3 regions of the Limosilactobacillus sp. C0001E2 genome follow, and region 2 is predicted to be linked to each of the others. Evidence: predicted binding sites of a transcription regulator. Region 2 holds the regulator's gene; each other region holds the start of a gene.
What was found. The regulator Rex, encoded in region 2, represses fermentation and respiration genes when NADH is low (regulators of the CRP and FNR family bind a similar motif). The targets are predictions, from matches to a motif close to TTGTGAANTANTTCACAA.
Positions count from the first base shown of each region.

Region 1: AC1EKL_RS03400 ((S)-acetoin forming diacetyl reductase) is a predicted target of Rex. The motif match lies at 3,933-3,950, and genes of this name have one in related genera.
Region 3: AC1EKL_RS02880 (zinc-dependent alcohol dehydrogenase family protein) is a predicted target of Rex. The motif match lies at 3,340-3,357, and genes of this name have one in related genera.

Region 1 is NZ_JBWPXC010000002.1:224,010-234,328, reverse strand. Features, by position in the region: gene pcrA (DNA helicase PcrA) at 1-487, opposite strand, end outside; gene AC1EKL_RS03415 (ATP-grasp domain-containing protein) at 644-1,792, opposite strand; gene AC1EKL_RS03410 (xanthine phosphoribosyltransferase) at 1,810-2,379, opposite strand; gene AC1EKL_RS03405 (glycoside hydrolase family 73 protein) at 2,389-3,018, opposite strand; gene AC1EKL_RS03400 ((S)-acetoin forming diacetyl reductase) at 3,144-3,917, opposite strand; gene rpsI (30S ribosomal protein S9) at 4,054-4,449, opposite strand; gene rplM (50S ribosomal protein L13) at 4,463-4,906, opposite strand; gene truA (tRNA pseudouridine(38-40) synthase TruA) at 4,998-5,786, opposite strand; gene AC1EKL_RS03380 (energy-coupling factor transporter transmembrane component T family protein) at 5,799-6,599, opposite strand; gene AC1EKL_RS03375 (energy-coupling factor transporter ATPase) at 6,602-7,468, opposite strand; gene AC1EKL_RS03370 (energy-coupling factor transporter ATPase) at 7,453-8,271, opposite strand; gene rplQ (50S ribosomal protein L17) at 8,462-8,842, opposite strand; gene AC1EKL_RS03360 (DNA-directed RNA polymerase subunit alpha) at 8,871-9,812, opposite strand; gene rpsK (30S ribosomal protein S11) at 9,896-10,282, opposite strand; gene rpsM (30S ribosomal protein S13) at 10,308-10,319, opposite strand, start outside.
Region 2 is NZ_JBWPXC010000003.1:78,972-89,290, forward strand. Features, by position in the region: gene AC1EKL_RS04115 (pyruvate carboxylase) at 1-3,265, shown strand, start outside; gene AC1EKL_RS04120 (biotin--[acetyl-CoA-carboxylase] ligase) at 3,343-4,101, shown strand; gene AC1EKL_RS04125 (ABC-F family ATP-binding cassette domain-containing protein) at 4,172-6,109, opposite strand; gene AC1EKL_RS04130 (redox-sensing transcriptional repressor Rex) at 6,287-6,934, shown strand; gene groES (co-chaperone GroES) at 7,137-7,421, shown strand; gene groL (chaperonin GroEL) at 7,464-9,098, shown strand; gene AC1EKL_RS04145 (APC family permease) at 9,253-10,319, shown strand, end outside.
Region 3 is NZ_JBWPXC010000002.1:128,483-138,801, reverse strand. Features, by position in the region: gene AC1EKL_RS02885 (sucrose-specific PTS transporter subunit IIBC) at 194-2,143, opposite strand; gene AC1EKL_RS02880 (zinc-dependent alcohol dehydrogenase family protein) at 2,261-3,295, opposite strand; gene AC1EKL_RS02875 (sucrose-6-phosphate hydrolase) at 3,444-4,919, shown strand; gene AC1EKL_RS02870 (CAP domain-containing protein) at 4,994-5,614, shown strand; gene AC1EKL_RS02865 (hypothetical protein) at 5,592-5,750, opposite strand; gene yjeM (glutamate/gamma-aminobutyrate family transporter YjeM) at 5,765-7,255, opposite strand; gene AC1EKL_RS02855 (serine hydrolase) at 7,456-8,364, shown strand; gene AC1EKL_RS02850 (hypothetical protein) at 8,389-9,213, opposite strand; gene AC1EKL_RS02845 (alpha/beta fold hydrolase) at 9,210-9,776, opposite strand; gene AC1EKL_RS02840 (HdeD family acid-resistance protein) at 9,873-10,319, opposite strand, start outside.

The DNA of each region.
Region 1 (10,319 bases), on a different contig from region 2:
CTTGATACCGCTTTTCGTATTCATCTGGTGTCAACATCGCATTCTTGGCGTTTGAAATGGCACTTAAAATCTGGCGAGGATCAAATTTTTTAGTGTAAATATTTAACTCCGCGCAAATCCGTTTCATTAATGTCCGTTGTTCACCAGGATCAGCAATTGTGAAGGAAGTGTTAAAGCCTAACTTATCAATATCCCGTCTTAGAATCCGTACACATAACGCATGGAAAGTTGAAACCCAAATATCATTGGCACTATCACCCAGCAATTTACCAATCCGCTCTTTCATTTCGCGCGCTGCCTTATTGGTAAAGGTGATAGCGAGAATATGCCATGGTAGTACATTTTTTTCTTCAATTAAGTAAGCTACCCGGTGGGTTAACACCCGCGTTTTTCCTGATCCGGCACCGGCCATTACTAAGACCGGACCCTCAGTCGCTAAAACCGCTTCTTGTTGCTTGTCATTCATTCCTGCCAGTGCTGATTGCATTGTCACACCATTCCATCCTCTCTTAAAATCAGTCAGTGAATATTATACCAAACTTAAGTTTGAGTTATATCAAAAAAAGAGGGTTCGACAGAACTAATTTAATTAGTTCATTGTCCCCCTCAAGGTACCAATATCAATTGATGAATCTGGATTAAATTATTCAGCATCCTTGCCCTGATCAAACCAAACTTCGGTATCATCAACCTGACTTTGGATTTCGTCAATCGTGCCGTCTTCAGTAGTTGCCCACACATAGGCAACCACAGGATTCTCTTGATGACGGTTAGCAGCAAAGAAGCTAAACTTCCAGTTATCCCGAATTAACACTTGCCGTTCCATTGCCGAAAGTTGTGCCTGACGCCCAATCAAAAAGATTGCAGGTTGAACTTCTTTAATGAAGTGCGCTGGCCGCCCAGCAGAGATCCGTACTTGTTGGTCATACTGACTAACGTTTGCACTTTCTGAGAAGATATTGCCACTCGTCGAAACCCCGGGTTCAAGATCCTTCACGTAAAGGTTGCCAGTACTAGTAACGTAGAAATTAACTGAAATAATTCCCTTATAACCAAGTTGGTTACCGATTGAATTGGCAATCCGTTTCATTTCTTGATGCATTTCATCAGGAACGACCACTGGTGACTTAACCGCCTGTAATCGATGACCAGCCCCATATTGCAATTCGCTCAATGGATAAAGATGATTACCATCAGCATCAATCGCCATTGTAATTGCGTACTCTGCGGTATGATCAATCCAAGATTCAAGTAAGTAGGTTCCCGCTTGGATAAAATCAGCTGCTCGCGCAATATCAGATTCTTTGTGGATTACTAATGCGTTCTCACCAACGCCGCGTTGAATTGGTTTTAAAACGGCTGGATAACCGATAGAATCAATTGATTGATAAATATCATCTAAACTAATCACGGTTACATAGGGAGCCACATTAACGTTAATTTGATCCAAAAAGGCCCGTTCCATTAAGCGATCTTGCATAATCTCTAGTGGATCCAACCCCTGTGGAATCGCTGTATATTGACTCAAATATTTAATAACGATGGAGTCGATTGCTGCCGTTTCATAGATCACCGCGTTACAATTTTGTCCGAACTCAGTGAGCTTATCCTTATCACGATAATTACCAATCACTGTAAAGTCTGCTTGTTTGGTAATCTCTGGTTCAGGATGATCAAGATAGACCCCAACGTTTAAGCCGGCTTCCTTAGCAGCTAAAATTAACTTCTTTCCGTTTCGGTCAATACCCATAATCCCAAGGGTATTGCCTTGATATAAAACATCCGTACTCATAACCGCACCTTCACTTTTTAGACAAACTCAACCTGGCCATCCGCTAATGACTTGATTTGGGCAAGAGAGTAAACTTCGACACCCTTGTCTCGTAATTCTTTACCACCCGGTTGAAAACTTTTTTCAATGACAATTCCTGCGCCGGCAACTTGAACGCCAGCTTGATCAGCGATTTCCATCATCCCTTCAACTGCTTGACCATTGGCCAAAAAGTCATCAATTAACAGGACTTTTTCTCCAGTTTCAACATATTTTTTAGAAATAGAGATCCGGTTAGTAGTCTTTTTAGTGTAGGAATAAACATCCGCTGTAAACATATTGTTGTTGAGGGTTAGGCTCTTGTGCTTCCGAGCAAAGATCACTGGTAAGTGCATTGCTAACCCTGTCATCACCGCCGGAGCAATTCCCGAAGACTCAACTGTCCAAATTTTATTAATTCCTTGATCAGCAAAATGTTTAGCGAATTCTTGACCAACTTTGTACATTAAATCTGTATCAACTTGGTGATTCAAGAATGCATCAACTTTTAAAACATTTCCTGGCAATACCGTACCGTACTTTTCAATTTTTTCTTTTAGTTCTTGCATATTTTTCTCCTATTGGTCGTATTTGTCTAAGTGATAGGTCTTAATAACACTAATTAACTTGCTAGCGTAATCTGGATCGGTTGCATAATTAGCATCCTGTAATGCTTGAGCAGCTTCACGATAGTTATCTGCATCAATTACCTTTTGATAATTTTCTTTCTTATATTGCGTCCCATTCAGCATCAACTGAGTATGATCCTTAATCGAAGCAGACCAACTCGAGTAGACCTTAAAGCGATCCTTAATTACAACCCACTTACCACGTGTATACTCTTTGGTGGTCATCAATTTAGAATTGGGACCCGTCCCCTTAATACCAAAGAGGTTATGATAATCACTAGCTAATTTACTCGTACCCCAATTGGATTCCAAAATCGCCTGGGCCATCGTAATTGAAGCTTTAATGTGATACTGATTCTGCATTGCCTGTGCTTCAGGAGCAATTGCTTTGATAAAAAGCTGCTTAGAATGTTGCTGTTTTTCAATAATTTCTTGCTGCAAATGCCGCTGGTAGAGATGGTGCCCCACATAACCAGCTGTTAAAACGATTAGGATGACTAAAATGACCGTTAGCCATTTTGATGCACTCGAACGTTTCTTACGACGAGAACCCGTTCGTCGTCTTCTTTTACGTGCCACGCTTCGTTGACTCCTTTTATTTAGTATTCTAATGTAACAATTTTACCGCATTTTCAGTGAGAATTTAAATGAATTTAATATAAAAAAACGGTTGGCTAATAACCAACCGGAAATCAAAATTAATTCTAGTGAAATTGCATTCCACCATCAACCTCAAGCGTTTGTCCTGTAATGTAATCAGAATCAGGACCAGCTAGAAAGGCAACGGCATTGGCAACGTCCTCGGGTTCAGAGAGCCGCTTTAAGGCAATATCCTTGGCAAAGGTTTGCATTCCCCATTCGTCACTCTTACCAGCATTTTGACCAACCTTATGTGCGATATCGTACATCATTGGTGTCTTAACAATCCCAGGTGCAAAGGCATTCACTGTTGTTCCTTCTTCAGCTAATTCGCGCGCGACAACTTGAGTAATTCCCCGAATAGCGAATTTGGAACTGGAGTAAACTGTTAAGTTTGGATTACCTACAACCCCAGCTTGTGAGGTAGCGTTAATGATTTTACCAGGATGACCTAGCTTCTTAAAAGCGTCATGAGCTGCTTGGATTCCCCAAATGGTCCCGTAAACGTTAATTGTATATACGTAATCCAGGTCATCCTTAGTTACCGTGTCAATTGGTGTCGTGGGAGCAACCCCAGCATTATTAACCATGACATTAAAATCGCCAAACTTATCAATGGTCTTGTCAATTGCGGCAAAGACTTCATCACGCTTTGCGACATCGGCAGTTACCGGAAAGGCTTCCCCACCGGCTTTTTCAATTTCATCAGCAACCTTTTTTAAGTTGTCCATGTGGCGAGCAACCAAAGCAACTGCAAAACCATCCTTTGCAAGACGCTTAGCAATGGCTTCACCAATTTCTTGACCAGCACCAGTAACTAATGCAACCTTCTTTGTCATAACAATCTCTCCTTTTTGTGAAATGTTTCTCAAATATTTTTAATTGTATCTAAAGCGTTTCCATTAGTCAATGTTTTGTCAACAAAAAAGCATCAGGAAAAATCCTGATGCTTTTAATTTGAAACGATAATCGAAATTAACGCTTACTAAATTGAGCAGCCTTACGAGCCTTCTTCAGACCTGGCTTACGACGTTCCTTCATCCGTGGGTCACGAGTTAAGAGACCTACCTTCTTCAAGGCATCACGGAAGTCAGGGTCGACGGCGAGCAAAGCACGAGCAATCCCATGACGAGTTGCACCGGCTTGGCCAGAGAAGCCACCACCGTTAACGTTAACTAATACGTCATATTGACCTTCAGTTTGCGTTACTGCAAATGGTTGGTTAACAATGGCACGTAAGTTAGCAAACGGAATGTAGTCTTCGATTGCTTTGCCGTTCATAGTAATCTTACCAGAACCTGGTACTAAGCGGACACGTGCAGTAGAATCCTTACGACGTCCAGTACCGCTGTATTGTACTTGTTGAGCCAATTCCGTTCCCTCCTTAGATTAAGTTAGTGATATCGAGTTTTTCAGGCTTTTGAGCTGCATGACTGTGGTCTTCACCAGCGTAAACGTGCAACTTCATACCCATCTTGCGGCCAAGTGGGGTGTGTGGAAGCATCCCTTTAATGGTTTGTTCAACCATCTTGGCTGGTTCTTCAGCGAGGAAGTTACCAGCAGTCCGTTGCTTTAAACCACCTGGGTGGTTAGAGTGACGGTAGTAAATCTTCCGACTAGCTTTCTTACCAGTTAACTTAACATCTGCTGCGTTGATTACGATAACATTGTCACCAGTATCAACGTGAGGGGTGAACGTTGGCTTGTTCTTACCACGTAAGATGGAAGCAACAACGGATGCTACACGACCTAAAGAAACGTCTTTGGCATCAACGATGTACCACTTACGGTCAACTTCACCAGGTTTTGCCATGTATGTCGTTCTCACGATTAAGTCCTCCAATTTTTGTCTTTCTTTTACAATAAATTGTGTACCGAGTAATTTATGGAAAAGAAATACCAGCTACTAGTGTACTTGATTATCCCTTGTCAGTCAATGGTTTATTCAAGTTATTCCCACCATAATCTACGTTAACCAAATACAAACCACTGGCGGGCGCAGTCATCCGTGCCTCTTGCCGATCACGTGCCGCTAATACACGCTGGACATCATCAACTGGGCGTTGCCCGCTACCAATCTCTAATAATAAGGCCACCATGATCCTGACTTGGTTATACAAAAAACCATTCCCCACAAACTCAAAGATAACTTCGTGATCATGATCTTCATAGTAAACTTTGGCTTCATAAATCGTCCGGATATTACTTTTCGCTTGCGAGCCAGAAGCAACAAAACTGGTAAAATCATGTGTTCCAACCAAATCTTGTGCCGCTCGATTCATGTGTGCAATATCTACGGGATATTTAAAGTGGGCAGTGTAATTACGCTTAAACGGATCAACAAACTCCCCTTGAGTTACACGGCAGCGGTACCTTTTTCGGTGAGCATTGTATCGTGCATGAAATTCATTTGAAACAATTTCGGCTTTTTTAACAATAATGTCTAAAGGTAACTGACTGTTCAAAGCCCGCACCATTGACTGCTCTGGAATATGATAAGGAAAATCAAAGTGGGCAACTTGGTTTAAGGCATGGACACCAGCATCCGTTCGCCCAGAACCAATAATTGAAATGGCTGGATCAGGATTTTTAGCCATTCGGTTGACAATTGTTTTCAATGTTTGCTCAATTGTCCGTTTATGTGGCTGTATTTGAAATCCCGAAAAATTAGTTCCATCATATGCAAAGGTAATTTTGTAACGAATCAAAGCTAGCTCCTATCAAAATATTCTTAAAGTAACAAGGATTACTGTGATCAAAAGCAGAATTACAACCGCTACCGTATCTTGGTGGTGCCACACCAAGAGTCGATATTTAGTTCGTTGACCATCTGGGCTATACCCCCGAGCTTCCATTGCAATGGCCAATTCCTCAGCTCGTTTAAAAGAAGAAACAAATAATGGGATCATTACTGGAACCAACTTCCGAGCCCGTTGATAAAGATTACCAGTAGAAAAATCCATTCCACGAGCACGCTGGGCATTCATAATTGTGGTGACTTCATCCATGATAGTCGGAATAAAACGCAACGCAATGGAGAGCATCATTGCAATCTGATTGACCGGCACCTTTAAATGCTTCAACGGTTTCATCAAACTCTCAATCGCATCCGCCAGTTGCAATGTGGTCGTGGTCACCGTTAATACAGTTGAAATTGTAATGATATACGCAAAGCGAAGAATCAAGTATAAAGATTGAATCACACCAACAGAGGTAATGCTCATGAAATGCCATTGCCAGTAGACATGACCACCGGTTGAAAAAAATAATTGAACTGCAGCAGTAATTACAATAATCCACATTAACGGTTTAATTCCCGCCCAGTACATTTTCAATGCAACGTGACTAAGCCGAATAATAAAAAGCAAAACCAAGCCTAACCACAAATTAGTCCACAAATTATTTGCAAAAAAAACTAAAATTACATACCAAAAACAGGCAATAAATTTAAATCGTGGATCAAGATGATGAATTAAAGAAGTCGTTGGCACATACCGACCAAAAATCACTTTATTTCCCATCATTAATCATCCTTTTCCTTTTTTATGCTAACAATTTGATCCGCTAGTTCGGTTATCGTTAACGGAGTATGTAGTGAAAGTCCCTGTTTCTCTAATTTACGAGCAAAATTCAATGGATGTGGCTCTGCCAGACCAATTTCATTTACTAAATCCTGATTATCAAATAATTGGCGTGGTGTCCCTTCAAAACCAATTTTCCCATTTTGCAATGCTACTACTCGATCGGCATACTGAACTACCTGTTCCATCTGGTGAGTGATAAAAATGATCGTGGTTCCCTGCTCATGAAGCTGCTTTATTAACTGTATGAGTTCATACTGACCATTTGGATCTAAACCAGCAGTTGGTTCATCTAAAATTAAAATTTTCGGTTTCATTGCCAGAACCCCTGCAATCGCAACCCGACGCATTTGTCCGCCAGAAAGTTGAAAAGGTGACTGCTCAAACAAATCACTTGGAAATTTCAGCAACTGGAGTGCACCGATTGCTTGCTTCCGCGCTTGATCTGGTGACATGCCTAAATTGGATGGTCCGAACATTACATCTTGCAAAACAGTGTCCGCAAATAGTTGCGACTCAGGAAATTGGAAGACAAAACCAATCTGCTGACGCAATTTAGTAAAATCACCTTTACTGGATTGGCTAGTCACTGCCATCCCGTTTACCTGAATTTTACCTGAAGTAGGTACCAATAATCCATCAACCAGCTGCATCAGGGTAGACTTTCCGCTACCTGTTTGACCCACAATTGCTGTTATTTCATTCTCCATAATATCTAAGTTGATATTATGCAGGGCCTGATAAGCAAATGCCGTTTTACCACCATAAATATAGTTTAGTTTTTGAATATTAATTACTGGCTTACCCATTTAATTATTTGCTCCTCAGTCATGTACTCTGCAGGTAATTGCATCCCTCGAGCCAGTAAAGCTCTTTTTAGTTGCTCAGTAAACGGTAATGTTAACTGATACTTATTAAGTAGATTATAATTACCCAAAATGTCTGTAGATCGTCCATGAGCAACCACATGCCCTTGATCCATAATCACAATATTATCGGCATAGGTTGCTTCAATTGGATCATGAGAGATTGCGATAATCGTAAAGCCCTTCTCAACTTTTAATCGCTGTAACAACTGCAAAACAGTTTGGCGGGCCACTGGATCTAGCATGCTAGTTGCTTCATCAAAAATTAATATTTTTGGACGAAGGCTGAGGATTCCAGCAATCGCCACCCGTTGCTTTTGACCGCCTGATAACATTCCCGGCTCTTTATGGGCATAACTCTGCATCGCTACATCAGCTAAAGCTTGATTAATGCGGAATTGCATCTCATTTCTAGGTACCTGATGATTTTCCAAACCAAATGCAACATCATCTTCAACCGTAGTCCCAACAAATTGATTTTCAGGATTTTGAAAAACAAACCCGATTTTTTGATGAATATCTGACAAATGATCTTCATTTACCGAAACTCCATCAACTACAATGGATCCTTTGTCGAGGGGTAATAGGCCATCGATCAAGCGTGCAAGGGTGCTTTTCCCACTTCCGTTATGCCCGATAATGGTTGTCCACTCATTTTGGTTAAAAGCAACCGAAACATTCTTTAATGTCGCTTCATGATTGCCAGGGTATGTGTAAGACACATCATGGACATCAACAATTGCCATGTTCTTTTCCCTCCGTTAGATTGCTGGTTTTATTTTACCAAAAGATCCATTTATATGTATAAAAAAAATCACTTACAATTGTGGTGCGTGATTTCTCACATTCAAGCTAGACTAAGGAAAAATCCCATCATCATAACGCTTTATACCAGCAATCATAGTGATTCTTTATTACGATTATTTAATTAAACTACTAAACAAGTTCTAAAATAACCATTTGAGCACCATCACCACGACGTGGCATGGTCTTCAAAATCCGTGTGTAACCACCATTACGATCAGCGTACTTAGGCCCAATTTCTTCAAACAGGTTTTGAAGAGCTGATTGTACCTTAATATCATCGCCATCTTCTTTTACGTCTGCAACAACATTGCGAACAAATGCCGCTGCCTTACGACGTGATGCTAGGTCACCCCGCTTAGCAAGAGTGATCATTTTATCCATGGTCTTACGAACTTCTTTTGCCTTTGGTTCAGTAGTCTTAATTGAACCATTAACAATTAAATCAGTAGTTAAGTCACGTAATAAAGCTTTACGTTGTGAACTTGTACGTCCTAACTTACGGTAACTCATGAAGTGCTCCCTCCTTTTAAATTAAAAATTAATCTTCCTGGCGAAATCCAACACCAAGTTCATTTAGCTTGATCTTAATTTCATCAAGTGATTTTTGTCCTAAATTACGAACCTTCATCATATCAGCCTCAGTTTTTTCAGTTAAGTCCTTAACGGTTTGAATATCTGCCCGCTTAAGACAATTGTATGAACGTACTGATAGATCAAGTTCTTCAATTGTTTTGTCAAGTACCTTTTCTTGATGTGATTCTTCCCGTTCAACCATAACTTGGGCGCTTTGAGCTTCTTCAGTTAAGTTAACAAACATTGTTAAGTGTGACGTCAGAATCTTAGCAGCAAGACTTACAGCCTCTGTTGGTGTTAATGAACCATTGGTCCAAACATCAAGAGTCAACTTGTCATAGTCATTATTTTGACCAACCCGAGTGTTTTCAACGGTGTAATTTACACGTTCGATTGGGGTATAGATGGAATCAATTGGTAAAACTCCAATCGCTAAATCCATCCGTGCCTTATTATCATCAGCAGAGGAGTATCCACGCCCCTTATCAGCAGTCATTTGAATATGCAATTCTGCACCATCCGCGACTGTTGCAATGTGGAGATCTGGATTCAAAACAGTAACGTCGCCATCACCTTGGATGTCCCCGGCTGTTACTTCTGCAGGACCTTTAACGTCTAATTCCAAATTCTTTTGATCTTCAGAGTCAATCCGCAAGGATACCTTCTTTAAGTTCAAAATGATTTGAGTAACGTCTTCCGTACCCCCTTCAACAGTGCTAAATTCATGCAATACACCATCAATATTAATACTGGTAATTGCAGCTCCCGGTAATGAAGCAAGCATAACACGACGAAGAGAGTTCCCGAGGGTTGTCCCATAACCACGTTCAAGTGGTTCTACAACAAACTTACCGTAATTATCGGTTTCTTCAACTTTGTGAATGTTTGGTTTTTCAAATTCGATCATTCTACTCTAGTACCCCTTTCAAAACGTGGATCGTATTTCCCAAAAAGGCATCTGGCTTAAACACCGCCGTTAATGATGCACTATTAAACACGACGACGCTTTGGAGGACGAGAACCGTTATGTGGTACTGGAGTTACATCACGAATTGCAGTAACTTCAAGACCAGTTGCTTGAAGTGCACGAATAGCAGATTCACGACCAGAACCTGGACCCTTTACAGCAACTTCAACAGTCTTCATACCATGTTCCATTGCTTGCTTTGCAGCCGCCTCAGATGCCATTTGTGCAGCAAATGGAGTGGACTTCCGACTACCTTTAAAGCCTAAAACACCTGCTGACGACCAGGCAACAGCGTTACCTTGGACATCAGTAATCATAATTAAAGTGTTGTTAAATGTTGAGTGAATGTGAGCAACACCAGTTTCAACATTCTTCTTTGCACGACGCTTCCGCGTTTTTTTGACTGCCATAAACTAACTAACCTCCTTTACTTAATTATTTCTTCTT
Region 2 (10,319 bases):
ATACCTGGATATGGATGATATTATTCGGGTTGCCAAGCAAACGGGTGCGGATGCAATTCATCCAGGATATGGTTTTTTAGCCGAAAATGAAGAATTTGCGGAAAAGTGTGCACAAAATGGCATTACCTTTATTGGCCCAACAGTTGAGCAGTTGAAGATCTTTGGTGATAAGATTACGGCGAAGGAAGTTGCCGAAAAGAATGGCCTGCAAACTATTCCGGGAATTAATGAGCCAGTGAAGTCAATGCAGGAGATGGCTGATTTTGCGCATACCCATGGTTACCCAATCATGATCAAAGCAGCGATGGGTGGCGGTGGCCGTGGTATGCGGATTGTTAAGGATGATGAAGACCTAAAGACGGCGTACAATCGAGCACGCAGTGAAGCTAAGGCGTCATTTGGTGATGATGAACTTTATGTTGAAAAATACTTGGAAAATCCTAAGCACATTGAAGTACAAATTTTGGCCGATGAACATGGTCATGTGATGCATCTCTTTGAACGGGATTGTTCAGTTCAGCGGCGGAATCAAAAGGTAATTGAATTTGCGCCTAGTTTGGCGTTGGATAACCAGCGGCGTAAAGAAATTTGCGATGCTGCGGTTCGCTTAATGAAGGGTGTTCACTATCAAAATGCCGGGACCGTAGAATTCCTGGTTACTAAGGATAACTTTTACTTCATTGAAGTTAACCCACGAATTCAGGTTGAACACACCGTCACTGAATTAATCACGGGGGTTGATATTGTTCGTTCCCAAATTCGTATCGCGGCTGGTACAGATCTTCATCAAGATCTGCATTTACCAGCACAGGATGAGTTAACGATGAACGGCTATGCGATCCAATGTCGGGTTACTACTGAAGATCCAGAAAATAATTTCATGCCAGATACAGGACGGATCTTAACTTACCGTTCTCCAGGTGGTAATGGAGTGCGGCTCGATGGTGGGAACACCTATGCTGGTGCTGTTGTAACGCCATACTTTGATTCACTGTTGGTTAAAGCATGTGTTCATGCCCGAACTTTCCATAACACCGTAGAAAAGATGATCCGGGTTCTGAATGAATTTCAGATTCGTGGGGTCAAGACGAACATTCCATTTATGTTGAATGTGTTGAAGAACCCGGTCTTCCAAAAGGGAGAAGCCCACACCGCATTTATTGATCAAACACCATCGTTATTTAAATTCGATCATCAGCCAGATACCCAACAGCAATTACTTAATTATGTTGGTGATGTTACGGTCAATGGATTTAATGGTGTTCAACGGCAAAAGCAGGTTCATGCAGCCAACGTTAAGTTACATGGACTTGACCTTAATGATGATAGTTTGTTGCCAATCGTGAATGCCAAAACGATTCTTGATCGTGACGGGGCAGCTGCTGCCATGGAATGGGTTAAAAACCAAAAGTTGGTATTGTTAACTGATACCTCAATGCGGGATGCTCATCAAAGCCTCTTTGCTACCAGAATGCGAACCCATGATATGCTGCCGGTGGCGGACGTGTACGACCGGGCATTGCCAAACGTCTTTTCTGCAGAAACTTGGGGCGGAGCAACTTTTGATGTTGCCTACCGGTTCCTTGGGGAAGATCCTTGGAAACGGCTAAAGATGCTGCGTCAACGAATGCCACATACAATGTTGCAAATGCTTTTGCGGGGGTCCAATGCGGTTGGCTATAAGAACTACCCGGACAATGTTTTAAAGAAATTCATCGATCGCAGTGCGCAAGATGGCGTCGATGTCTTCAGAATCTTTGATAGTTTGAACTGGGTTGAGCAAATGCAAAAGAGTATTGACTATGTTCGGCAGACCGGTAAGATTGCTGAAGGTACCATGTGTTACACGGGCGATTTATTAAGCCCTCATGAAACGAAGTATACGCTGGATTACTATAAGCAATTAGCGGGCCAGTTGGTTGATGCGGGTGCCCAAATCTTGGGCATCAAAGACATGGCAGGTTTGCTCAAGCCAGATGCAGCTTACGAGTTAGTTGGCGAACTAAAGGCTAAGTATGATGTACCAGTTCATTTGCACACGCACGATACAACTGGGAATGGGGTTGCTACTTATGATCAAGCTACCCGGGCCGGTGTTGATGTGGTTGATGTTGCAATGAGTGCCCTGTCAAGTACTACGAGTCAGCCAAGTATGAGTAGTTTTTACTACAGCTTGGAAGGAAATGATCGGCAACCCGAATTGAATATTGATCATGTTGAAAAGATTAACCAATATTGGGCTGGAATCCGGCCACTGTATAAGGACTTTGCCAACGGGATTGATGCGCCACTACCAGATATTTATGAAACTGAAATGCCGGGTGGACAATATTCCAACCTGCAACAGCAAGCTAAATCACTTGGAATTGACGACTTTGAACAGGTTAAGCGAATGTACCGGGTAGTTAACCAGCTCCTTGGGGATATCGTTAAAGTGACCCCAAGTTCCAAGGTGGTTGGTGATCTCGCTATTTTCATGATTCAAAATAATTTGACGGCCGACAATATTCTGGAACGGGGTGCGACCCTTGACTTTCCGGAATCGGTAGTGAACTTCTTTGCTGGTGATTTAGGTCAACCTTATGGGGGCTTCCCAAAGGAATTACAAAAGGTTGTCTTAAAGGGGCAAACAGCAATTACGGTGCGTCCGGGGAGTTTAGCAAAGCCAGTTGACTTTACTAAGGAATCTGCTGATTTAGCCCAGAAAATTGGTCGGCAGCCGAGTGAAGAAGAGGTATTATCATACGTTCTTTATCCGGATGTCTTTATGGATTACTTCAAGCGACACCAGCAGTATGGAAAGATCAGTGTATTAGATACGAATACGTTCTATCAAGGGATGCGTCCGGGCGAAACGGTTCACGTACACTTAGCACCGGGGAAGACTGAAATCCTTCGCTTAGACTCCATTTCAGATGTCGATGTTGATGGTAACCGGCACCTCTTCTTTGCAGTTGATGGTGAGCAGGTTGAATTGCCAGTTGAAGATCAAACACATGCGGATGCCAAAGTTAAGGTTCCAAAGGCAGATCCGAGTGATCCAGGACAGATTGGGATGCCGTTAAACGGAACTGTGGTCGAAATCCTCGTTAAGGAAGGCGATCATGTTCAAAAAGGTGATTCATTGATTGTGACTGAGGCAATGAAGATGGAAACCACGATCAAGGCATCGTTTAGTGGTCGAGTGGCCAAAATTTATGCTAGTGAAGGGGCAGTCATGGATAGTCAAGACTTGCTAATTCAACTTACCCCAGACGAAAAATAGTTTTTAAACAATAAACTCCATTGCTCTTTCGAAGGGAGGCATGGGGTTTTATTTTTTATAACAATAAGGAGGGAAAAATGAAACTCGCAGAAGAAGTAATTAAGCAGTTTTTGGGAGATGATTTCCCGGGAAATGTTTACGTTAAAGACCAAGTTGACTCGACGCAAAACGTTGCCAAACGTCTTGAGGACCATCGTCCAGCAGCAATTTTGGCAGAAACACAGACGACTGGTTATGGAAAGGGCAAGCGGTCATTTTATTCACCACAAAACTCTGGATTGTATTTAAGTGTTTTATTACCACAAATTCCCACTGATGAATTACTGCATGCTGGTCTATTTACAACGGGCTTAGCGGTAGCGATTACTCAGGTATTAGAAAAGTTTTACCCGACGAAAAGGTTTATGGTGAAATGGGTTAATGATATTTTACTGAACAAGAAAAAAGTGGCAGGAATCTTGGTGGAATCAATTCTGGAAGGCCATTCAGCCAAATGGATTGTGGGGTTGGGAATTAACTTAACGACGACTAATTTTCCGACACAGCTCCAAGCAAAAGCTGGCAGTATTGCGCAGCAGGAAGTAGATCGAAACAGATTGGCGGCTGACATAATCAAGGCAGTTTGGCAAGCTAAGTTGACCTACCAAACCAAACAATTTATTGATGAGTATCAGCAACGTTTGATTTTAATGAACCGAGAGGTTACATTACAATTAACGGATGGTACAGTTACAGGAATTGTTAAGGGAATTGCTAAAGATGGCGAATTGATTGTTCAGCAACCATCTGGAACGAAAGTTATTAGTGCGGGTGAAGTAGTGAAGGTTAATTATTAATTTAATTTGGTATGGAAAAAACGGCTCAGAGGCGCTTTCAGCACTCTGGGCCGTTTCTTTAGATGGATAATTATTGATTAAATTCTTCGAGTTGTTCAGCTGCACTTGTCCAATTTTCCTCAGCTTGATCCAATTCAGCCTGACATTGATCAAGCTCTTTTTGCAAATCACTTAGCTTTGCAATATCGGTGGCAATTTCAGGATCACTCATTTGTTGCTCGATTTGATCGTGCTGCGCTTGCAGTTGATCCAACGTGGTTTCCCATTTTGAAACCTCCCGTTCCAATTTACGACGGGCACGTTGTTCTTGCTTGCTAGCTTGGTAGTTTTGTTGACTCGTAGATTTTGAGGAATGCTTTTTATTTGCAGCTTTTTTGGGGACGTTCACTGGGTCTACCAATTTTGCTGTTTGTTCAAGAAAACTATCGTAATTTCCTGAGTAATGTTGAATTCCCGTTGCGGACATATCTAAAATGTCAGTTGCTACTTGGTTTAAAAAGTAACGATCATGAGATACGAAGAGAACGGTTCCCGAAAATTCGTTAATGGCAGTTTCAAGAACTTCCCGACTGTCGATATCTAAGTGGTTGGTTGGTTCATCGAGAATTAAGAAGTTAATTGGCTGAAATGAGAGTTTGGTTAACTCTAACCGAGCCTTCTGCCCACCACTTAACTCATGAACGGTTTTAAAAACATCATCGCCAACAAACAAGAAGCTTCCTAACAGGGAACGGATTTCCGTTTCTGGAACTTCTGGGTGATCATCCCAGACTTCATCTAATACTGTTTTATTAGGATGTAGTTGTTGTTGCTCTTGGTCGTAGTAACCAATATCAAGGTTAGCGCCTAGTTTAATAGTGCCGCTAATTGCTGGGAGTTTGTGCAAAATAGTTTTCAGAAGGGTGGATTTACCAATTCCGTTGGGTCCAATAATACCGATCCGTTGTTTCCGTCGTTCTTGAAAGCTTAATGGACCAGCGAGAACATGCTCTTGATAGCCAACTTTAAGTTCTTGAACGTCTAAGACTTCGTTCCCACTGTCCTTAGCAGAGTGAAACGCAAAGTGGATTGAACGGTCATCAACTGTTGGTCGTTCTAGTCGTTCCATTTTATCTAATTGTTTTTGTCGCGCTTGAGCACGTTTAGTGGTGGAAGCGCGCACGAGATTTTTATTAACAAAGTCTTCCAGTTTTGCAATTTCTTTTTGTTGCTGATCATAGTGTTTTTGTTCAGCTTGGATGCGGGCCGTCTTTTCTTTGGTAAATTGTGAATAGTTACCAGAATAACGAGTTAGAGTTTGATTTTCTAAATCGTAGACTTGGTTAACCACGCGATCGAGAAAGTAACGGTCGTGCGAAACTACCAGCACAGAACCAGCATAGCCGCGGAGGTAGTCTTCTAACCAGCTCAAAACATTCATATCTAAATGGTTCGTTGGTTCATCTAAGATTAACAGGTCAGGTGCTTGTAAAAGAATCTTGGCAAGGGCCAGCTTAGTTTTTTGCCCTCCGGAGAGTGAGTTGATGGGTAGATCATACATCGAGGAATCAAAACCAAACCCGGTTAGCACACCCCGCATTTTAGATGCATATTCAAAGCCACCACGCTCCTTAAAGGTGGTTTGGAGGTCGTCATATTGCTGGATAACGTGCTGGTATTGATCAGTAGTACTATCCAATGTCGCTAATTGTTCCTCCAGTTGGTGAATTTCAGCCTCCATTTTATGTAATGGCGTGAAAACCGAATCTAATTCAGCCCAAATTGTGTTTTGTGAATCTAATCCCTGGTCTTGAGCTAAGTATCCAATGGTAAGGTGATGGGCTTTTGAAATTGTTCCTTCATCTGGCTCTGTAATGCCGGCAATCATTTTCAGCAGGGTTGTTTTACCGGCACCGTTTCTACCCACGAGGGCAGTTCGACTATGCTCGTTAATTTGCATATTGACATTGTGAAATAAAACGTCAGCACCGAAGCGACGTTCGACATGGTTTGCTTGGAGTAATATCATTCAGTAACCGCGTTTAATTTCAGTATTAATAGTATTCTAAAACGATTTTAGCATAAAAAAGCAGTAACTACTAAATGGATCTTTTCTTGCAAAAAGGTTCACAAAGTTAGAATAAGTTGCTAGAATATCAAGTAGGTTAATTCACAAACGTTTTAAATTGAATGGAGGAATTTGGTTATGCCAACGCGTAAAATCCCGCGGGCAACAGCCAAGCGTTTACCAGTATACTATCGGTATCTAAATGCTTTGCTAAATGCTAATAAACGTCGAGTATCATCAACGGAACTTTCAGAGGCGGTTCAAGTTGACTCGGCAACTATCCGGCGTGATTTCTCATACTTTGGTGAGTTGGGAAAACGTGGATATGGGTATGATGTTGAGAGTCTTATTAAGTTTTTTAAGGGAATTTTGAACCAGGATAAGCTCACAAGTGTAGCGTTAGTTGGGGTCGGTAGTTTAGGAAGTGCTTTAATGAACTACAACTTCCACCAAAGCACTAATCTGCGGATAAGTGCTGCTTTTGACCCTAAGCCAGCCTTAGCCAACACCATCAAGAGCGGTATTCCAGTTTACCCAGCTAACGAACTAAAAAAACAGATTAAGGAACAACAGATTGATGTGGTGATTTTGACGGTTCCGGCATCCCAAGCACAATCAGTCACGGACGATTTAGTTGAAGTGGGTGTTCACGGAATTTTAAACTTTTCGCCAGTTCGTTTGTCAGTGCCGGATAATGTGCAAGTTCAAAATATTGACTTGACAAACGAACTCCAAACATTAATTTACTTTATTGAAAGTAATCATCTTAATGGACAAGACGAATAAAACAAGAATTGCCGGGCGTTGCCCGGCTTTTTTGCTAATTTAAGTTGAATTAGTCAAAAAAGGTCAAACTTTTTAGTTGTAATTAGGCAAGATGATGTTATACTAAGAAATGTGGTTATCACTTAAGACGTTTAAGTGCTAACACTCACTACTAAATAGTGCTAAATGATTACAGAAATTAATGATATTTGGAGGGGTTAACGTGTTAAAGCCATTAGGAGATCGCGTGGTTATGAAGGCCGCAGAGGAAAAAGAAGAAACTGTTGGAGGGATTGTTTTAGCTTCCAACGCTAAGGATAAGCCAACTACTGGTGAAGTTATCGCTGTTGGCGATGGTCGAGTTCTTGATAATGGGACCAAGGTGCCAGTTAGTGTTAAGGTTGGCGAAACAGTCCTCTTTGATAAGTACGCTGGTAATGAAGTTGAATACCAAGGCGATAAGTACTTAGTTGTTCATGACAAGGACTTAGTTGCGGTTGTTGATTAATTCATTAACAAATTAACTTTTCTTACAATGAGGTGAAAATTTATGGCAAAAGATTTGAAATTTGGTGAAGATGCACGTAAGTCAATGATGGCTGGTGTTGACAAGCTTGCGGATACAGTTAAGACGACAATTGGCCCTAAGGGACGGAACGTGGTTTTGGAACAAAGTTATGGTTCACCAACAATCACTAATGATGGGGTTACGATTGCCAAGAGTATTGACTTAGACAACCACTTTGAAAATATGGGAGCTAAGTTAGTGGCTGAAGTTGCTTCCAAGACGAATGATATTGCTGGTGATGGGACCACGACTGCTACTGTCCTTACCCAAGCCATTGTTAACGAAGGAATGAAGAACGTTACAGCTGGTGCTAATCCAGTTGGTGTTCGGCGCGGGATTGAAAAGGCGACTAAAGCTGCTGTAGCAGCATTACACAAGATGAGCCATGATGTTAAGACCAAGGATGACATTGCACAAATCGCTTCAATTTCAGCTGCTAACCCTGAAGTTGGTAAGTTGATTGCTGACGCCATGGAAAAGGTTGGTCATGATGGTGTCATTACAATTGAAGATTCCCGTGGTGTTGAAACTAGTGTGGACGTGGTTGAAGGGATGAGCTTTGATCGTGGTTACATGTCTCAATACATGGTTACCGATAATGACAAGATGGAAGCAGACCTTGATAACCCATACATCTTGATTACAGATAAGAAGATTAGCAACATTCAAGACATTCTTCCATTATTACAATCAGTTGTCCAAGAAGGTCGTTCCCTCTTGATCATTGCTGATGATATTACCGGTGAAGCATTACCAACCCTTGTTTTGAACAAGATTCGGGGAACCTTTAACGTATGTGCTGTTAAGGCGCCTGGTTTTGGTGACCGGCGGAAGTCTCAATTACAAGATATTGCGATTTTGACTGGTGGAACAGTTATTTCCGATGATCTTGGGATGCAATTAAAGGACGTTACTGTTGATCAATTAGGTCAAGCTAACAAGGTTACGGTTACAAAGGATGCTACCACCATTGTTGACGGTAGTGGTGACAAGAATGCCATTGCTGAACGGGTGGACCAAATTAAGCAAGCAATTGCTAAATCAACTTCTGACTTTGATAAGGAAAAGCTTCAAGAACGTTTGGCTAAGCTTTCCGGTGGTGTTGCTGTTGTTAAGGTAGGTGCCGCTACTGAAACCGAACTTAAGGAAAAGAAGTACCGTATTGAAGATGCTTTGAACGCGACGCGGGCTGCTGTCCAAGAAGGATTTGTTCCAGGTGGTGGAACAGCCTTGGTAAACGTTATTCCTGATATTGAAGCAATTGAAAAAGATGTTTCTGGCGATGAAGCAACGGGTGTTAACATTGTAAAGAACGCGCTAGAAGCTCCAGTTCGTCAAATTGCTGAAAATGCTGGTGTTGAAGGTTCTGTAATTGTCAACAAATTGAAGAACGAAAAGCCAGGTGTTGGTTACAACGCTGCTAATGGCACATTCGAAGATATGATTGATGCCGGAATTGTTGACCCAACCAAGGTTACCCGTTCTGCTTTGCAAAACGCAACTTCAGTTTCCGCATTATTATTGACGACAGAAGCAGTTGTTGCCGATAAGCCAGAACCAAAGGATGCAGCTCCAGCTGCCCCACAACCAGGTGCTGGCATGGGCGGCATGATGTAATTTAATATGGTGAGTTCAATCTCGTGTGGTGTTGAGTGCTGGAAGCGGTGCTTAACACCACTTTTTTATTATTAATTTTACAAAAATGGTAGCAATTCACGAAGCGAGTGGAGTAGAATAGCCATTGATTTATTACATTTGAGGAGAATAATTTATGTGGCGTTATTTGAAACGGGTGTTAATTGGAAAACCCTTGAAAACCCTTGATGAAGGGAAAACACACCTATCAAAGTTTAAAGCATTAGCAATGCTTTCTTCTGATGCAATTTCGTCAGTTGCTTATGGACCAGAGCAGATTGTAACGGTTCTGGTAACTTTGTCCGCGATGGCAATGTGGTACTCGATTCCGATTGCGGTGATTGTGTTGGTCCTATTATTAGCAATTACGCTATCTTACCAACAGATTATTCATGCATACCCAAGTGGTGGTGGTGCCTACATTGTAGCTACTAAAAACTGGGGTAAGAATGGTGGATTAGTAGCCGGTGGATCATTGCTAGTTGACTATATGTTGACCGTTGCGGTTTCGACAACCTCTGGGACCGAGGCGATCACGTCTGCCATTCCAGCATTATATAAATACTCTGTTCCCATTTCGGTCATCATTGTCCTTTTGATCATGTTTATGAATTTACGGGGAATGAGTGAGAGTGCCAACTTCCTGACTGTTCCGGTGTATTTCTTTGTCATTATGATCTTTGTAATGGTGATCGTTGGTGCGGTTAATATTGCGACTGGGCACATTACCTATCACGCGCCCGCAGATTACGGAACCCCAGTCGTTGGAATGAGTTTTGTATTGTTCGTCCGAGCCTTTTCAGCTGGTTCTTCTTCACTAACCGGGGTGGAAGCGGTAAGTAACGCAGTGCCAAACTTTAATGAACCTAAAGAAAAAAACGCTTCAACAACTTTGGCAATCATGAGTGCCATCTTAGCGTTCTTCTTCATTGCGATTATCTTCTTTGGCTTTTACTTAGGGATTGTGCCGAATGCTAAGGTAACGGTTCTTTCACAAATTGGGACGAGAATTTTTGGTGGTCACGGATTAGGTTTCTACTTACTTCAATTATCGACAGCGATGATTTTAGCGGTAGCAGCCAACACCGGTTTTTCAGCCTTTCCAATTCTGGCTTATAATATGGCCAAAGATAAGTTTCTTCCCCATGCATTTATGGATCGGGGAGATCGACTAGGTTATTCTAACGGGATAATTGCACTGGC
Region 3 (10,319 bases), on a different contig from region 2:
GGAGTCTTCCAACCTCTTTGCTACTTTAAAGGTAAAAATGTAACAGCGCAGTAACTGGCTAGCAGTTCAACCGCTGATAAATCAGCAGTTGACCAAGCTACGCGTCGTAACCATCCTTGCGGGGATTCAAATACAAAGTCCTCGAATCGGACTTTCCATCCGATTTGAGGACTTTTTGTGTCACTTTTAATTATTATTTACTGACAACCTCAATCAAGTCATCGCCATGGCTAATCTCACCATCAGCAACGCGCTTGACTTGCGTGTAATTGGTCGTGTTTGTGACTACGACCATCACGGTGGTATCATAACCAGCTGCCTTAACCGCCGCTAGGTCGATGGTACCAAGGCGATCACCATTCTTAACCTTTTGGCCTTGTTCAACAAAGCTTTCAAAGTGTTCACCCTTGAGGTTCACAGTATCTAAACCAACATGAATCAAAACTTCGGCACCATCATCTGAAGTTAAACCATACGCATGCTTCGTAGCATAAGCAACTGTAATTGTACCATCAACAGGTGCATAAATCGTACCATCATTAGGAACAACCGCCGCACCATCCCCCATCATCTTCTGAGAGAAGACTTCATCATTTACTGCAGTAATGTCTTCGGCAGTTCCAGAAACTGGGCTTGCAACTACTTCATTCTTAGCATTTTCGTCTGCTGGTGCTGAAGCATGTTGAACTGGTGCGGATGCTTCCGCTGCTTGAGATGCGCCATCCGCTGCATCTGCACCCGCCATTGCGGGATTAACCAGTTCATCGTGCGCTTTACCATAGAAGAAGGTTACTAAGAAGGCAATTACAAATGAAATAACTTCACATAATAGGTAGCCTGGAATAGATTTAGCGTATACGGATAAGAAACCAATGAAACCAGCCGAACCCATTGAAGCAGCAACCACGTGCATTAATCCGGCAATCGTGGAAGCCACACATGAACCAACTAATGCACAGAAGAATGGGAACCGCAACTTCAAGTTCACCCCGAAAATTGCTGGTTCAGTAATTCCGAGCAAAGCAGAAATCGCGGAAGAACTAGAGAGAGCTTTCATCTTTTCATTCCGTGTTAAAAAGTAAACTGCAGTGGTTGCGGCCCCTTGGGCAACGTTGGCCATTGAAGCCACGATGAAAATAAAATCACCCGCACCCTTACCAGCTTTAAAGGCGGTCACTAATTGCGTTTCGATAGCAGGGAAGCTTTGGTGTAAACCAGTTAAAACAATTGGCGAATACAAAGCCCCAAAAATTCCTGTTCCTACAAATCCTAACGTGTCGTATAACCAAACAATTCCGTTCGTCAGTAAATCAGAAAGATCCTTCATCACCGGTCCGACCACGATAAACGTCAGGAACCCAGTTAAGAGAACTGAAATCAGTGGCGTAAATGTAAAGTCAACGGCAGCTGGCAGACGTTTATGCAACCACTTTTCGAAGATGGAAAGCATCCAAACCGCAGCCAATGCTGGAATAACCTGACTCGTGTAAGACTGAATATGAACAGTTAACCCGAAGATGTTCCAAGAACCGCCATCCGCTAAAGCCGGCGCGGTCATCATCATTCCGACAAATGCCCCCAAGAATTGGTCAGCACCAAACCGCTTCGCTCCAGAAATTCCCACCAAGATCGGTAAGAATACGTATGGCGCTGCCGACATGACGTTCACCATGCCTTCAATGCCCTTCAAAGCTGGCCACATTTGAATAACGGATTGGGGACCAAATAATCCTTTAGCCGTCAACACATTATCAAGGGCCATCAGCAAACCACCGGCGACCAATGCCGGAATAATTGGTACAAAAATATCAGATAAGAGTTTAATAAACGCCATGACTGGATTGAACTTTTGATTCTTTGCAGCAATTTGCTTCAGATCGTCAGTGGAAACTTCCTTCAATCCAGTTTGCTTAATTAATTCATCATAAACGTTGTTCACGTCTCCCGGGCCAATGATAATTTGGTACTGACCATTGGTCTTAAACGTTCCCTTAACGTCACCATTGTTATCCAATGCTTTTTGGTCAACTTTGGCTTCGTCTTTTAAAACTAACCGTAACCGCGTTGCACAATGCGCAGCAGCAACTAAATTGTCTTTGCCGACGGCGTTAATGACGTCGGTCGCAACTTGTTTGTGATCCATGAGCATTACTCCCTATCTCATCTAGATATTTGCGCTTAAATTGTAAGCGTTTTTTACACATTTGATAATACTAGATTTAGATTAAATGTCAAGCGTTTATCAATTTTTCTTTTAGCCTTACTGATCTTCACTAATTTTCAGGACACAGGCCCCATCGATATTCCCCTTGGCAACTCGTCTCAATGCCTCATCAGCCTTGTCAAACGGGTATTCAGTCACCGTTGGCTGAATGTGCAAACGATGGGCTAACTTCAAAAATTCTTCCCCATCGCGGCGCGTATTACTTTCCACACTTGTTAAGTTCTTTTCATGAAAAAGGTGCTGCTGATAATTTAGTTCTGGAACATCGCTCAAGCGAATGCCGGCTAACGCAAGCGTCCCTCCAGGAACGAGGTTGGCTAATGCATTGGGAACCATCTCGCCAGCTGGTGAAAACATAATGGCGGAATCTAGTTGAACTGGTGAATCATCATAGGCGCCTTGCGCAGACGCACAACCTAATTGCAACGCAAATTTTTGGGCATCATGGCCACGAGTGAAAACATGGACTTCAATTCCCTGCTTAATTGCTAACTGGGCAGTTAAATGTGCGGAACCACCAAATCCATAGAGGCCTAGTGTGCCACCAGCTGGTACGTTGGCGCGTAGATAAGAACGGTAACCAATAATTCCCGCACAAAGCAATGGTGCAGATTTAACTGGATCAGTATCCTCTGGCAGATGGTAGGCAAAGCCCTCCGGAACCGTCACATACTCTGCATAACCGCCATCATGATCCCATCCTGTGTAAATGGAATGGGGACACAAATTCTCCCGACCGGAACGACAAAATCGGCAAACCCCGCACGCTTTTCTAAACCACGGAATTCCAATTTTGTCACCAATCGTAAATCGTTGAGTTTGTGGTCCCTGCTTAACGACCCGGCCAATAATTTCATGGCCGGGAGTAACATGCTGCCGATGAACTGGTAGGTCGCCTTCGGTAACGTGTAAGTCGGTGTGACAAACTCCACATGCTAAAATTTTAACCAGAACTTCTCCAGACTGTGGTTCAGGGACCGGCTTCTCAACCAATTGCAGTGGGCACGGCTCTTGTTCAATTGGCCCCGGAGTGGTAACTTCCCAAGCCCGCATTGTTTTTGGAATCATCATTCTTAAACGTCTCCTTTATCGAATTTACCTTCATTGTAATCCTTTTGTGAAATAATGATCAATTTGTTTTTGCTAGACGTTTGACAGTCAACAGCCGTCATTTTAAAATAGAACCATCTTAGAGCACTTACATAAAGGAGATCTTATTATGGAATGGACACGGGAACAACGCTACCGCCCTTACCAACAATATTCGGCCCTCGAATTGCTTCACTTGCAGGCAGCAGCTGATAATTCACCTGAACAACTCCGGTATCATATCCGGCCAAGTTCTGGATTACTAAATGATCCAAACGGGTTCTCATACTTTAATCATGCCTGGCACGTTTTTTACCAGTCGTTTCCTTTTGGTGCTGCCCATGGTCTTAAATCATGGATGCACATGCAATCTACCGATCTAGTACATTGGCACTCCCGTGGCTTAGCTCTCACTCCTGATAATGAATACGATAGCCATGGTGCCTACTCTGGATCTGCGAAGCAAATTGGCGATCGGCTATTTTTGATGTACACCGGTAACCACCGTGATAAGGATTGGAACCGAACACCTTTCCAACTGGGTGCTTGGATGAACCAAAATAATCAGGTTACTAAACTAAAACAGCCCCTGTTCCGGAATCCGGATTACATTAGTGAACACTTCCGTGATCCCCAACTACTAGAACATGATGGTAAGTACTATGCCCTCTTAGGAGCACAGGATGCTAAAACTGAAACCGGCCATTTGGCACTCTGGGCCAGCGATGACTTGCAAGATGGCTGGCATGATGTCGGTTTGGTTAATTTCACTCCGTATCCAATGGGCTACATGATTGAATGCCCAAACTTAGTGATGATTGATGATCATGCTGTCCTGATTTTCTGCCCGCAGGGATTAGAGCAGAAGATCACCCATTACGATAATATTTACCCCAACACCTATATCATTGGGGATGAATTTGATTTTGAAAATGCTACGTTAAAGGGTAGTTCACAAGTCCCAGTAAATCTGGATGAAGGTTTTGATGTCTACGCTACTCAGGCGTTTAACGCCCCGGACGGCACAGCTTATGCTATTAGTTGGGTAGGGCTCCCTGACATCAGTTATCCAACCGATGATCAAACTTGGGCAAACTGTTTGAGTCAAGTTAAGGAATTGCACATCCGTAACGGTCAGCTCTACCAGCAACCAGTCGCAGCAATGACCAACCTCCGCGATCCAAAGGGCACTAAAGTTTTCTCCAATCATACGAGCATCATTGACGATCATGCTGGTCAACAATGTGAATTAAATCTGACAATTAGTGCTGATCAGACAGGTGTCTTACACCTTGCCGCCAATGAAGATTTGAGTGCTAGTTTACAAATCCAATTTGATACGAATGCTGGTACACTCACCGTCGATCGATCCAAAGTTGGATCTGCAGTTGCCGAAAAGTATGGTACGACTCGTTCCATTAAGTTACCAGCTCACCAGGATCTAAAATTACAAATTTTCTTAGATCATTCACTCGCTGAAATATTTGTGAATGATGGTCAGCAAGTGCTGACGCTTCGCTACTTTGCTGATCAGCACCATCAGAAGATTGCGTTTGCCACACCAATTAATGCGACTGGAAGTCTATATCAACTTAAAAATATCTAAACAAAATCCCCGTTCACGTGACTTGTGAACGGGGATTATTTAGAATATAGCTAAATTCACGGGGAGGAACAATAATGAAGAACAGTGTTGACCAGGCTAATTGGCAATCAGCCATCCACTACCTTATTGACCAAGCGTTACCCAATGCTGACTACCAAGTGGTCTGCTTTCATCAATCAAAATCTAGTGAAAGTTTATACGTTGACATTCTCTTTGAAAATCTCCTGTATCAACTGCGCTTCGCATTTCACGACCGGCAGGAAAAAAACCCCGATCTCTATTCATTCAATCTCCGATCCTATCCTCATGACGTGGTCCTAATTCAGCAACTTCGTCAGCTTCTACGCCATCGCCGACAAGGAATACCATTAACGTATCAGCACTTTGCTGCCCTCTCACTGATTGAAAAACTCGGTCAATTTAATGATTGCCCGCTTGAATATCGGAATGAACAATTTTGGAATCATCAACAGCCGATTACTTCACCAACGCTCGTCATCACATTAGACTTCCTGCTAACACATCAATTGCTTGTGATTCAGCATTCCACCAAACGCGTCTTCCTCTCAGAAAGTGGACAACAGCTATTAGATTTCTACTGGGATGTCGCTGATCAATATTTAGAAGAAAGCATTTGGGATCACAATCCGCGAACGCAAACGCCAACGGAACTTAATCTTTTTTGGAACGCTTAGGCGACTCCTGAGCTTGCTTTTGCGCTTGAGCATGGAGTTGTCGACGACGATCGCCATTAATAAAGTCGCTTTCTTGTGCAAAGAGATCCAATAGTGCCCACAGATTTTTTAAGCATCGGTCCTTAAACTCTTTCAACTGCATCGATCCGTCTAATTTAAAATATTCTTATGCTCAGCGTGGGTGTAGAATGCCCAAGCGATAATGCCAAAGAAGACGGGACCAAACGCTGTCCAGAATGCAGTCGCGTATTGGCCTTCCAAGATTGGTTCAACACAAGTGAAGAGAATCCCGACTGCCACAACCAACCAAACAACGATGGAAACAACCCACGTCCAGGTCATGCTCTTATAAAAGACAAACGGCCGATCTAAATCTTTTTTCATTTTAAAGAATGGGAACGCCCCTACCAAAAACAGGTATGGTGCTGATGACGAAACGTTCATCATATCAGTCAAAATGGTATAAAACTGTGTTGCTGCGTTCCCACCAAATGAAATAAAGAGAATAATTGCACTGACTAAGATGGCTTGGCACCACATTGCAAATGATGGCATATTCACATCATTCATCTTTGTAAGCCGCTTTGGTAAAAGCCGTGGATCACAACCTTCAATAAAGGATTTAATTGGTGAATAGACCATCACAAAAGCAGCTCCTAAGCCCCCTAAAACATCACTTAACGCCGTAATTTGGGAGAAAATCCGACCGAGCATCACTGCTCCGGAATGACCTAAACCGAGTTTAGCACCAACCGTCAAGCCCATATTATTAATCAAAACATACTCAACATTGGCCAGGTTAACATGGCTCTTTCCTAAAACCTGTTCCCAGTTAGCGCTCACCCCACACAAGAAAATCGTTAAAATATAAATCAAGGTCATGATAATCATGGCAATGATTAATGCCCGAGGGAAAGTCTTTTCTGGCTTCTTCACGGAATCAATCACACCAGCCATTGTTTCCAAACCACCATAAGCAAATAGGGCGTAGACAATGAACGAAATAACCGCAATTGGTGTAACAAAGGCATAGTTAGGTGATTTTACTAAACTCAGTGCCGTCACTGGTTCAGCTAGTTGGCCATGATTCATCATCCATAATAAGAGACTCGCCAAAATAAAAATCACGGAAATTCCTAAGGTTGCCACCCCACAAACGGAAGCAATCTTAGCAATCTTATTAATTCCCCGAGAGGCAATCCAGGTAACGACAATCATAAAAATAATTTCTAAAATCCCCAAAGTCTCATTAGCGGGCAACCCAAACAACCGCCAGGTCTGGGTGCGGTCAGTTCCTGAAATCATGGTTGAATCCGACACTAAAAAGTATTGAGTTGATGAGACTAGCCAAACAACCCACGCTGCAAGCCAAATGAAGGTCCCAATAAAGGCTGTTTTCTCACTTACGGAACCCCGTAACCAAGAAAAAATCCCCCCCTTAGCAGCCTTAAACGAGGCCCCATATTCTGCAAACATTAATGCAGATGGGAGGAAGAAAAGCACCGCCGTAACGATGTACCAAATGATACTGGCATACCCCATTTGATAAAAGGCCGTCAGTGAATTACTAAAGCCAAAGATTGATGAAAAGATCATCAATACTAAGGCACTCAAACCAATTTGGGTGGTTTTCTTTTCCATGTCAAAACTTCTTTCTTTGAATAATATTAATAATTATACAACTTTTCCGAGCAGTTGTGGATATTATTTCAAAGAAAGCAATTTAATTATCACTCTTACTACGATTGAAATGAATTGTTCACATTTATTTCATACAAATCGGCCGATAATTATGATAAGCTCATTATGTTACTCATTTTACTGGTCAGGAGGGAACAATTTTGCGTGAACCATCACGACGAGAAATTCGACATCAGCAACGTCGAACATTTCATAAAAAAACCATTATCGTCAGCTTACTCTTTATTGGGTTTGCGCTCTTACTCAACGTTGGCTTAATATTTCAAAGACACAATCCGCTCACCCAAGCCAAAAATGCTAACCCCATTAATATAGTTCCCAATCTATTTCGTTCCACTAGTTTAAGTAGTCAACTAAACCACCAATGGAAAGCGGACCTCAAAGGTGTTGATAGCAATGTTTCCATTGCCGTATATTCCACCAAGACTGGTGAAACATACATGTACAACACTACCCCAAGACACCAATACCACACCGCCAGTACCGTTAAAGTAGCTGTCCTCGCGGGAACTCTCCTTAAAAATTATGGCGATTTGGATAGTCAGGGACGTGAATATGCTAAAGCCATGATTGAAAATTCCGATAATGATTCTACAACTTCCCTCATTAACGATTACCTTGGTGGCACAGATGGTCTTCAAGATACGTTTAATCAATTTCAAATGACCAACACCCATGCCGAAAGCGCTTGGGGAATGACGACCACCACACCGAGTGACCAAATCAAATTACTCAACAACATTTTCTTTAGTTCCAATAAGTTAACGGAAAGTGAACAAAATTATATCCAATCCCTCATGAAAAATGTGGAAAGTGAACAGCAATGGGGAATTTCTGCCGGCAGTAGTAATTACGCCCTGAAAAACGGCTGGCTTGATCAGGATGATTCGGACAAATGGATTGTTAATAGTATTGGTTACGTTAGCGGCAAAGATCAAAATGACTATACGATCGCAGTTTACTCCGACGACAATTCATCCATGAACTCTGGAGAAGAATTGATCGAAAAACTGGCCCGTTCTACTAAAAAAATCATGGATAAAAATTAAAAAACGATCTGTAAAGTTAAGTCGCTATCCTAACTTTACAGGTCGTTTTGTAGTTATTGAACGAATCACCACCGGTGAGTGGCGAAACATTACTCGGCGATTAAAATCAGCGCGAATTTTAAAAAGCTCATTAATTGGCTGTACTAACAACCGACCAGTTTTGGTAAATTGATAACCGCCCCACATGTGTTGACGAATTGGCGGTAATAACTTACTTTTTATGTACCGAAGCCGCCCTACAAGGCGGCGTCCATCAACAAAACCAGCAGTCACTGGATCATAAACGTCAATATAATTATTGACCTTATGCTTAAATTTACGGACCCGTCGTTGTTGCCGACGACTGAGTAACCAATAAATATTGGGGCCTTCATAAATATCGCCCCGTTTAATCTGCCCCAGCTTAAGACAATTGGCGAGCGCATATTGGATATTAATTGAACCTAGCGAGTGACCATATAAATAGAACTTCGCTTCTGGATACTTACGTAAAATCCCATTCAACTTGCGAGCCGCCGTCCGCAATTGACTCGGAATCACCCCACGTTGGACAAATAAAGACCAACCAATTGGTAAATTCGTTGCTAGCCATTCATGATTCCAAGTTTCAATCGTCCCTTTGATTAATCCAGATGAACCTTTAAACAGCAGTGTATATTCCCTTTGTGGCCGATTTTCAATCACAAACATTTGAAAACCATCCGCCGTTTGGCAATGCTGGATCACCCTTCCAAACGGTTGCTGATCGATTTTAACTACTTGATCAGTCTGTAGCAACTGATATTCCATTTGGGCAACTTGCAAACGTTCGCGATCATTTAAGTCACGATTACAAAGCATTTTCATCACCGCAAGTTCTCACTTAATGCCTTAATTCCCGCTTCATTCAACGTCTTACCCATTTTCGGCACTACTTCTAAGTGCCCATCAATTAAACGATTCTTGAGTTCTTGGGCAACTCGCCGATTTTTGCGATCTTGTTCCCCAGTAAAGAGGTAGGTTAAGCCCTGAACGTGCATCAATTCACCCGTTAAATCCACCCCTTGGAGTGATTGTTTAAGTGACTTAAGCTGATGGCGGTCTAATGGAGCTGGTTGAAATAGTCCTGAATTTAGCAAATTCATTGAAGCTTGATAATGCGGTCGGACTAAAATTAGCCGATCAAGTCGTCCCAAAAGATCAACTGCTGCTCGTAACGCAACTAAGGCACCAAAGTCTTCTCCAATCAAAATGACTGGCTGGGCCACGGTTCGTAGATAGTCAACTACCGCTTGAACTAGTTGGTAAAATGTGTACGGGTTGAGCTGAAATTGTTGATAATCGAGAACTTGCAACTGACGGTGCCCAATATTTACTTGTTGCCAATCACTATGTTCTCGTTTGAATGATGGTAATACCACTACTGTCCCCATAATCATTCCTCTTTCATCATGATTTCTTTTATTTTAGCATGATTCAACAAAAAAGACGTGAGCACCAGCTCACGTCTTTTTAAAAACTTAGCACCTTTAAAAGGCAGCAACAATTGCAATTACTCCTAACAAGATCAGAGCAGCAGCGATTAACCAAACAAGAGTAATTGCCGAAAGCGCAGGGTTAAACAGTAAGATAACCCCTACAATCACGCCGATGACGTTCAAGACAACTAGTAGCCAGTAGTATCCCTTACCAAATTGCCGGTAGAAGTTGGAAACCTGCAATTGACCAATACTGTCAATAATAAACCAAAAAGCAAACAGGTAAGCAATTGTTAATGCGCCAACGCCCCGTACAAACAGGAAAATCAAACCAACGATAATATCTAAGATGGCCATAATTAACAACCAAGCAGATCGGTGATTCAGTAAATTATTCACCGTCTGGCGAAGCCAAATTTCATAGATTCCCTTTATGATGGCACCAATTCCCATCAAAATTGCCACTAACCGCAGGGTTTTATCGATATGATACATCGA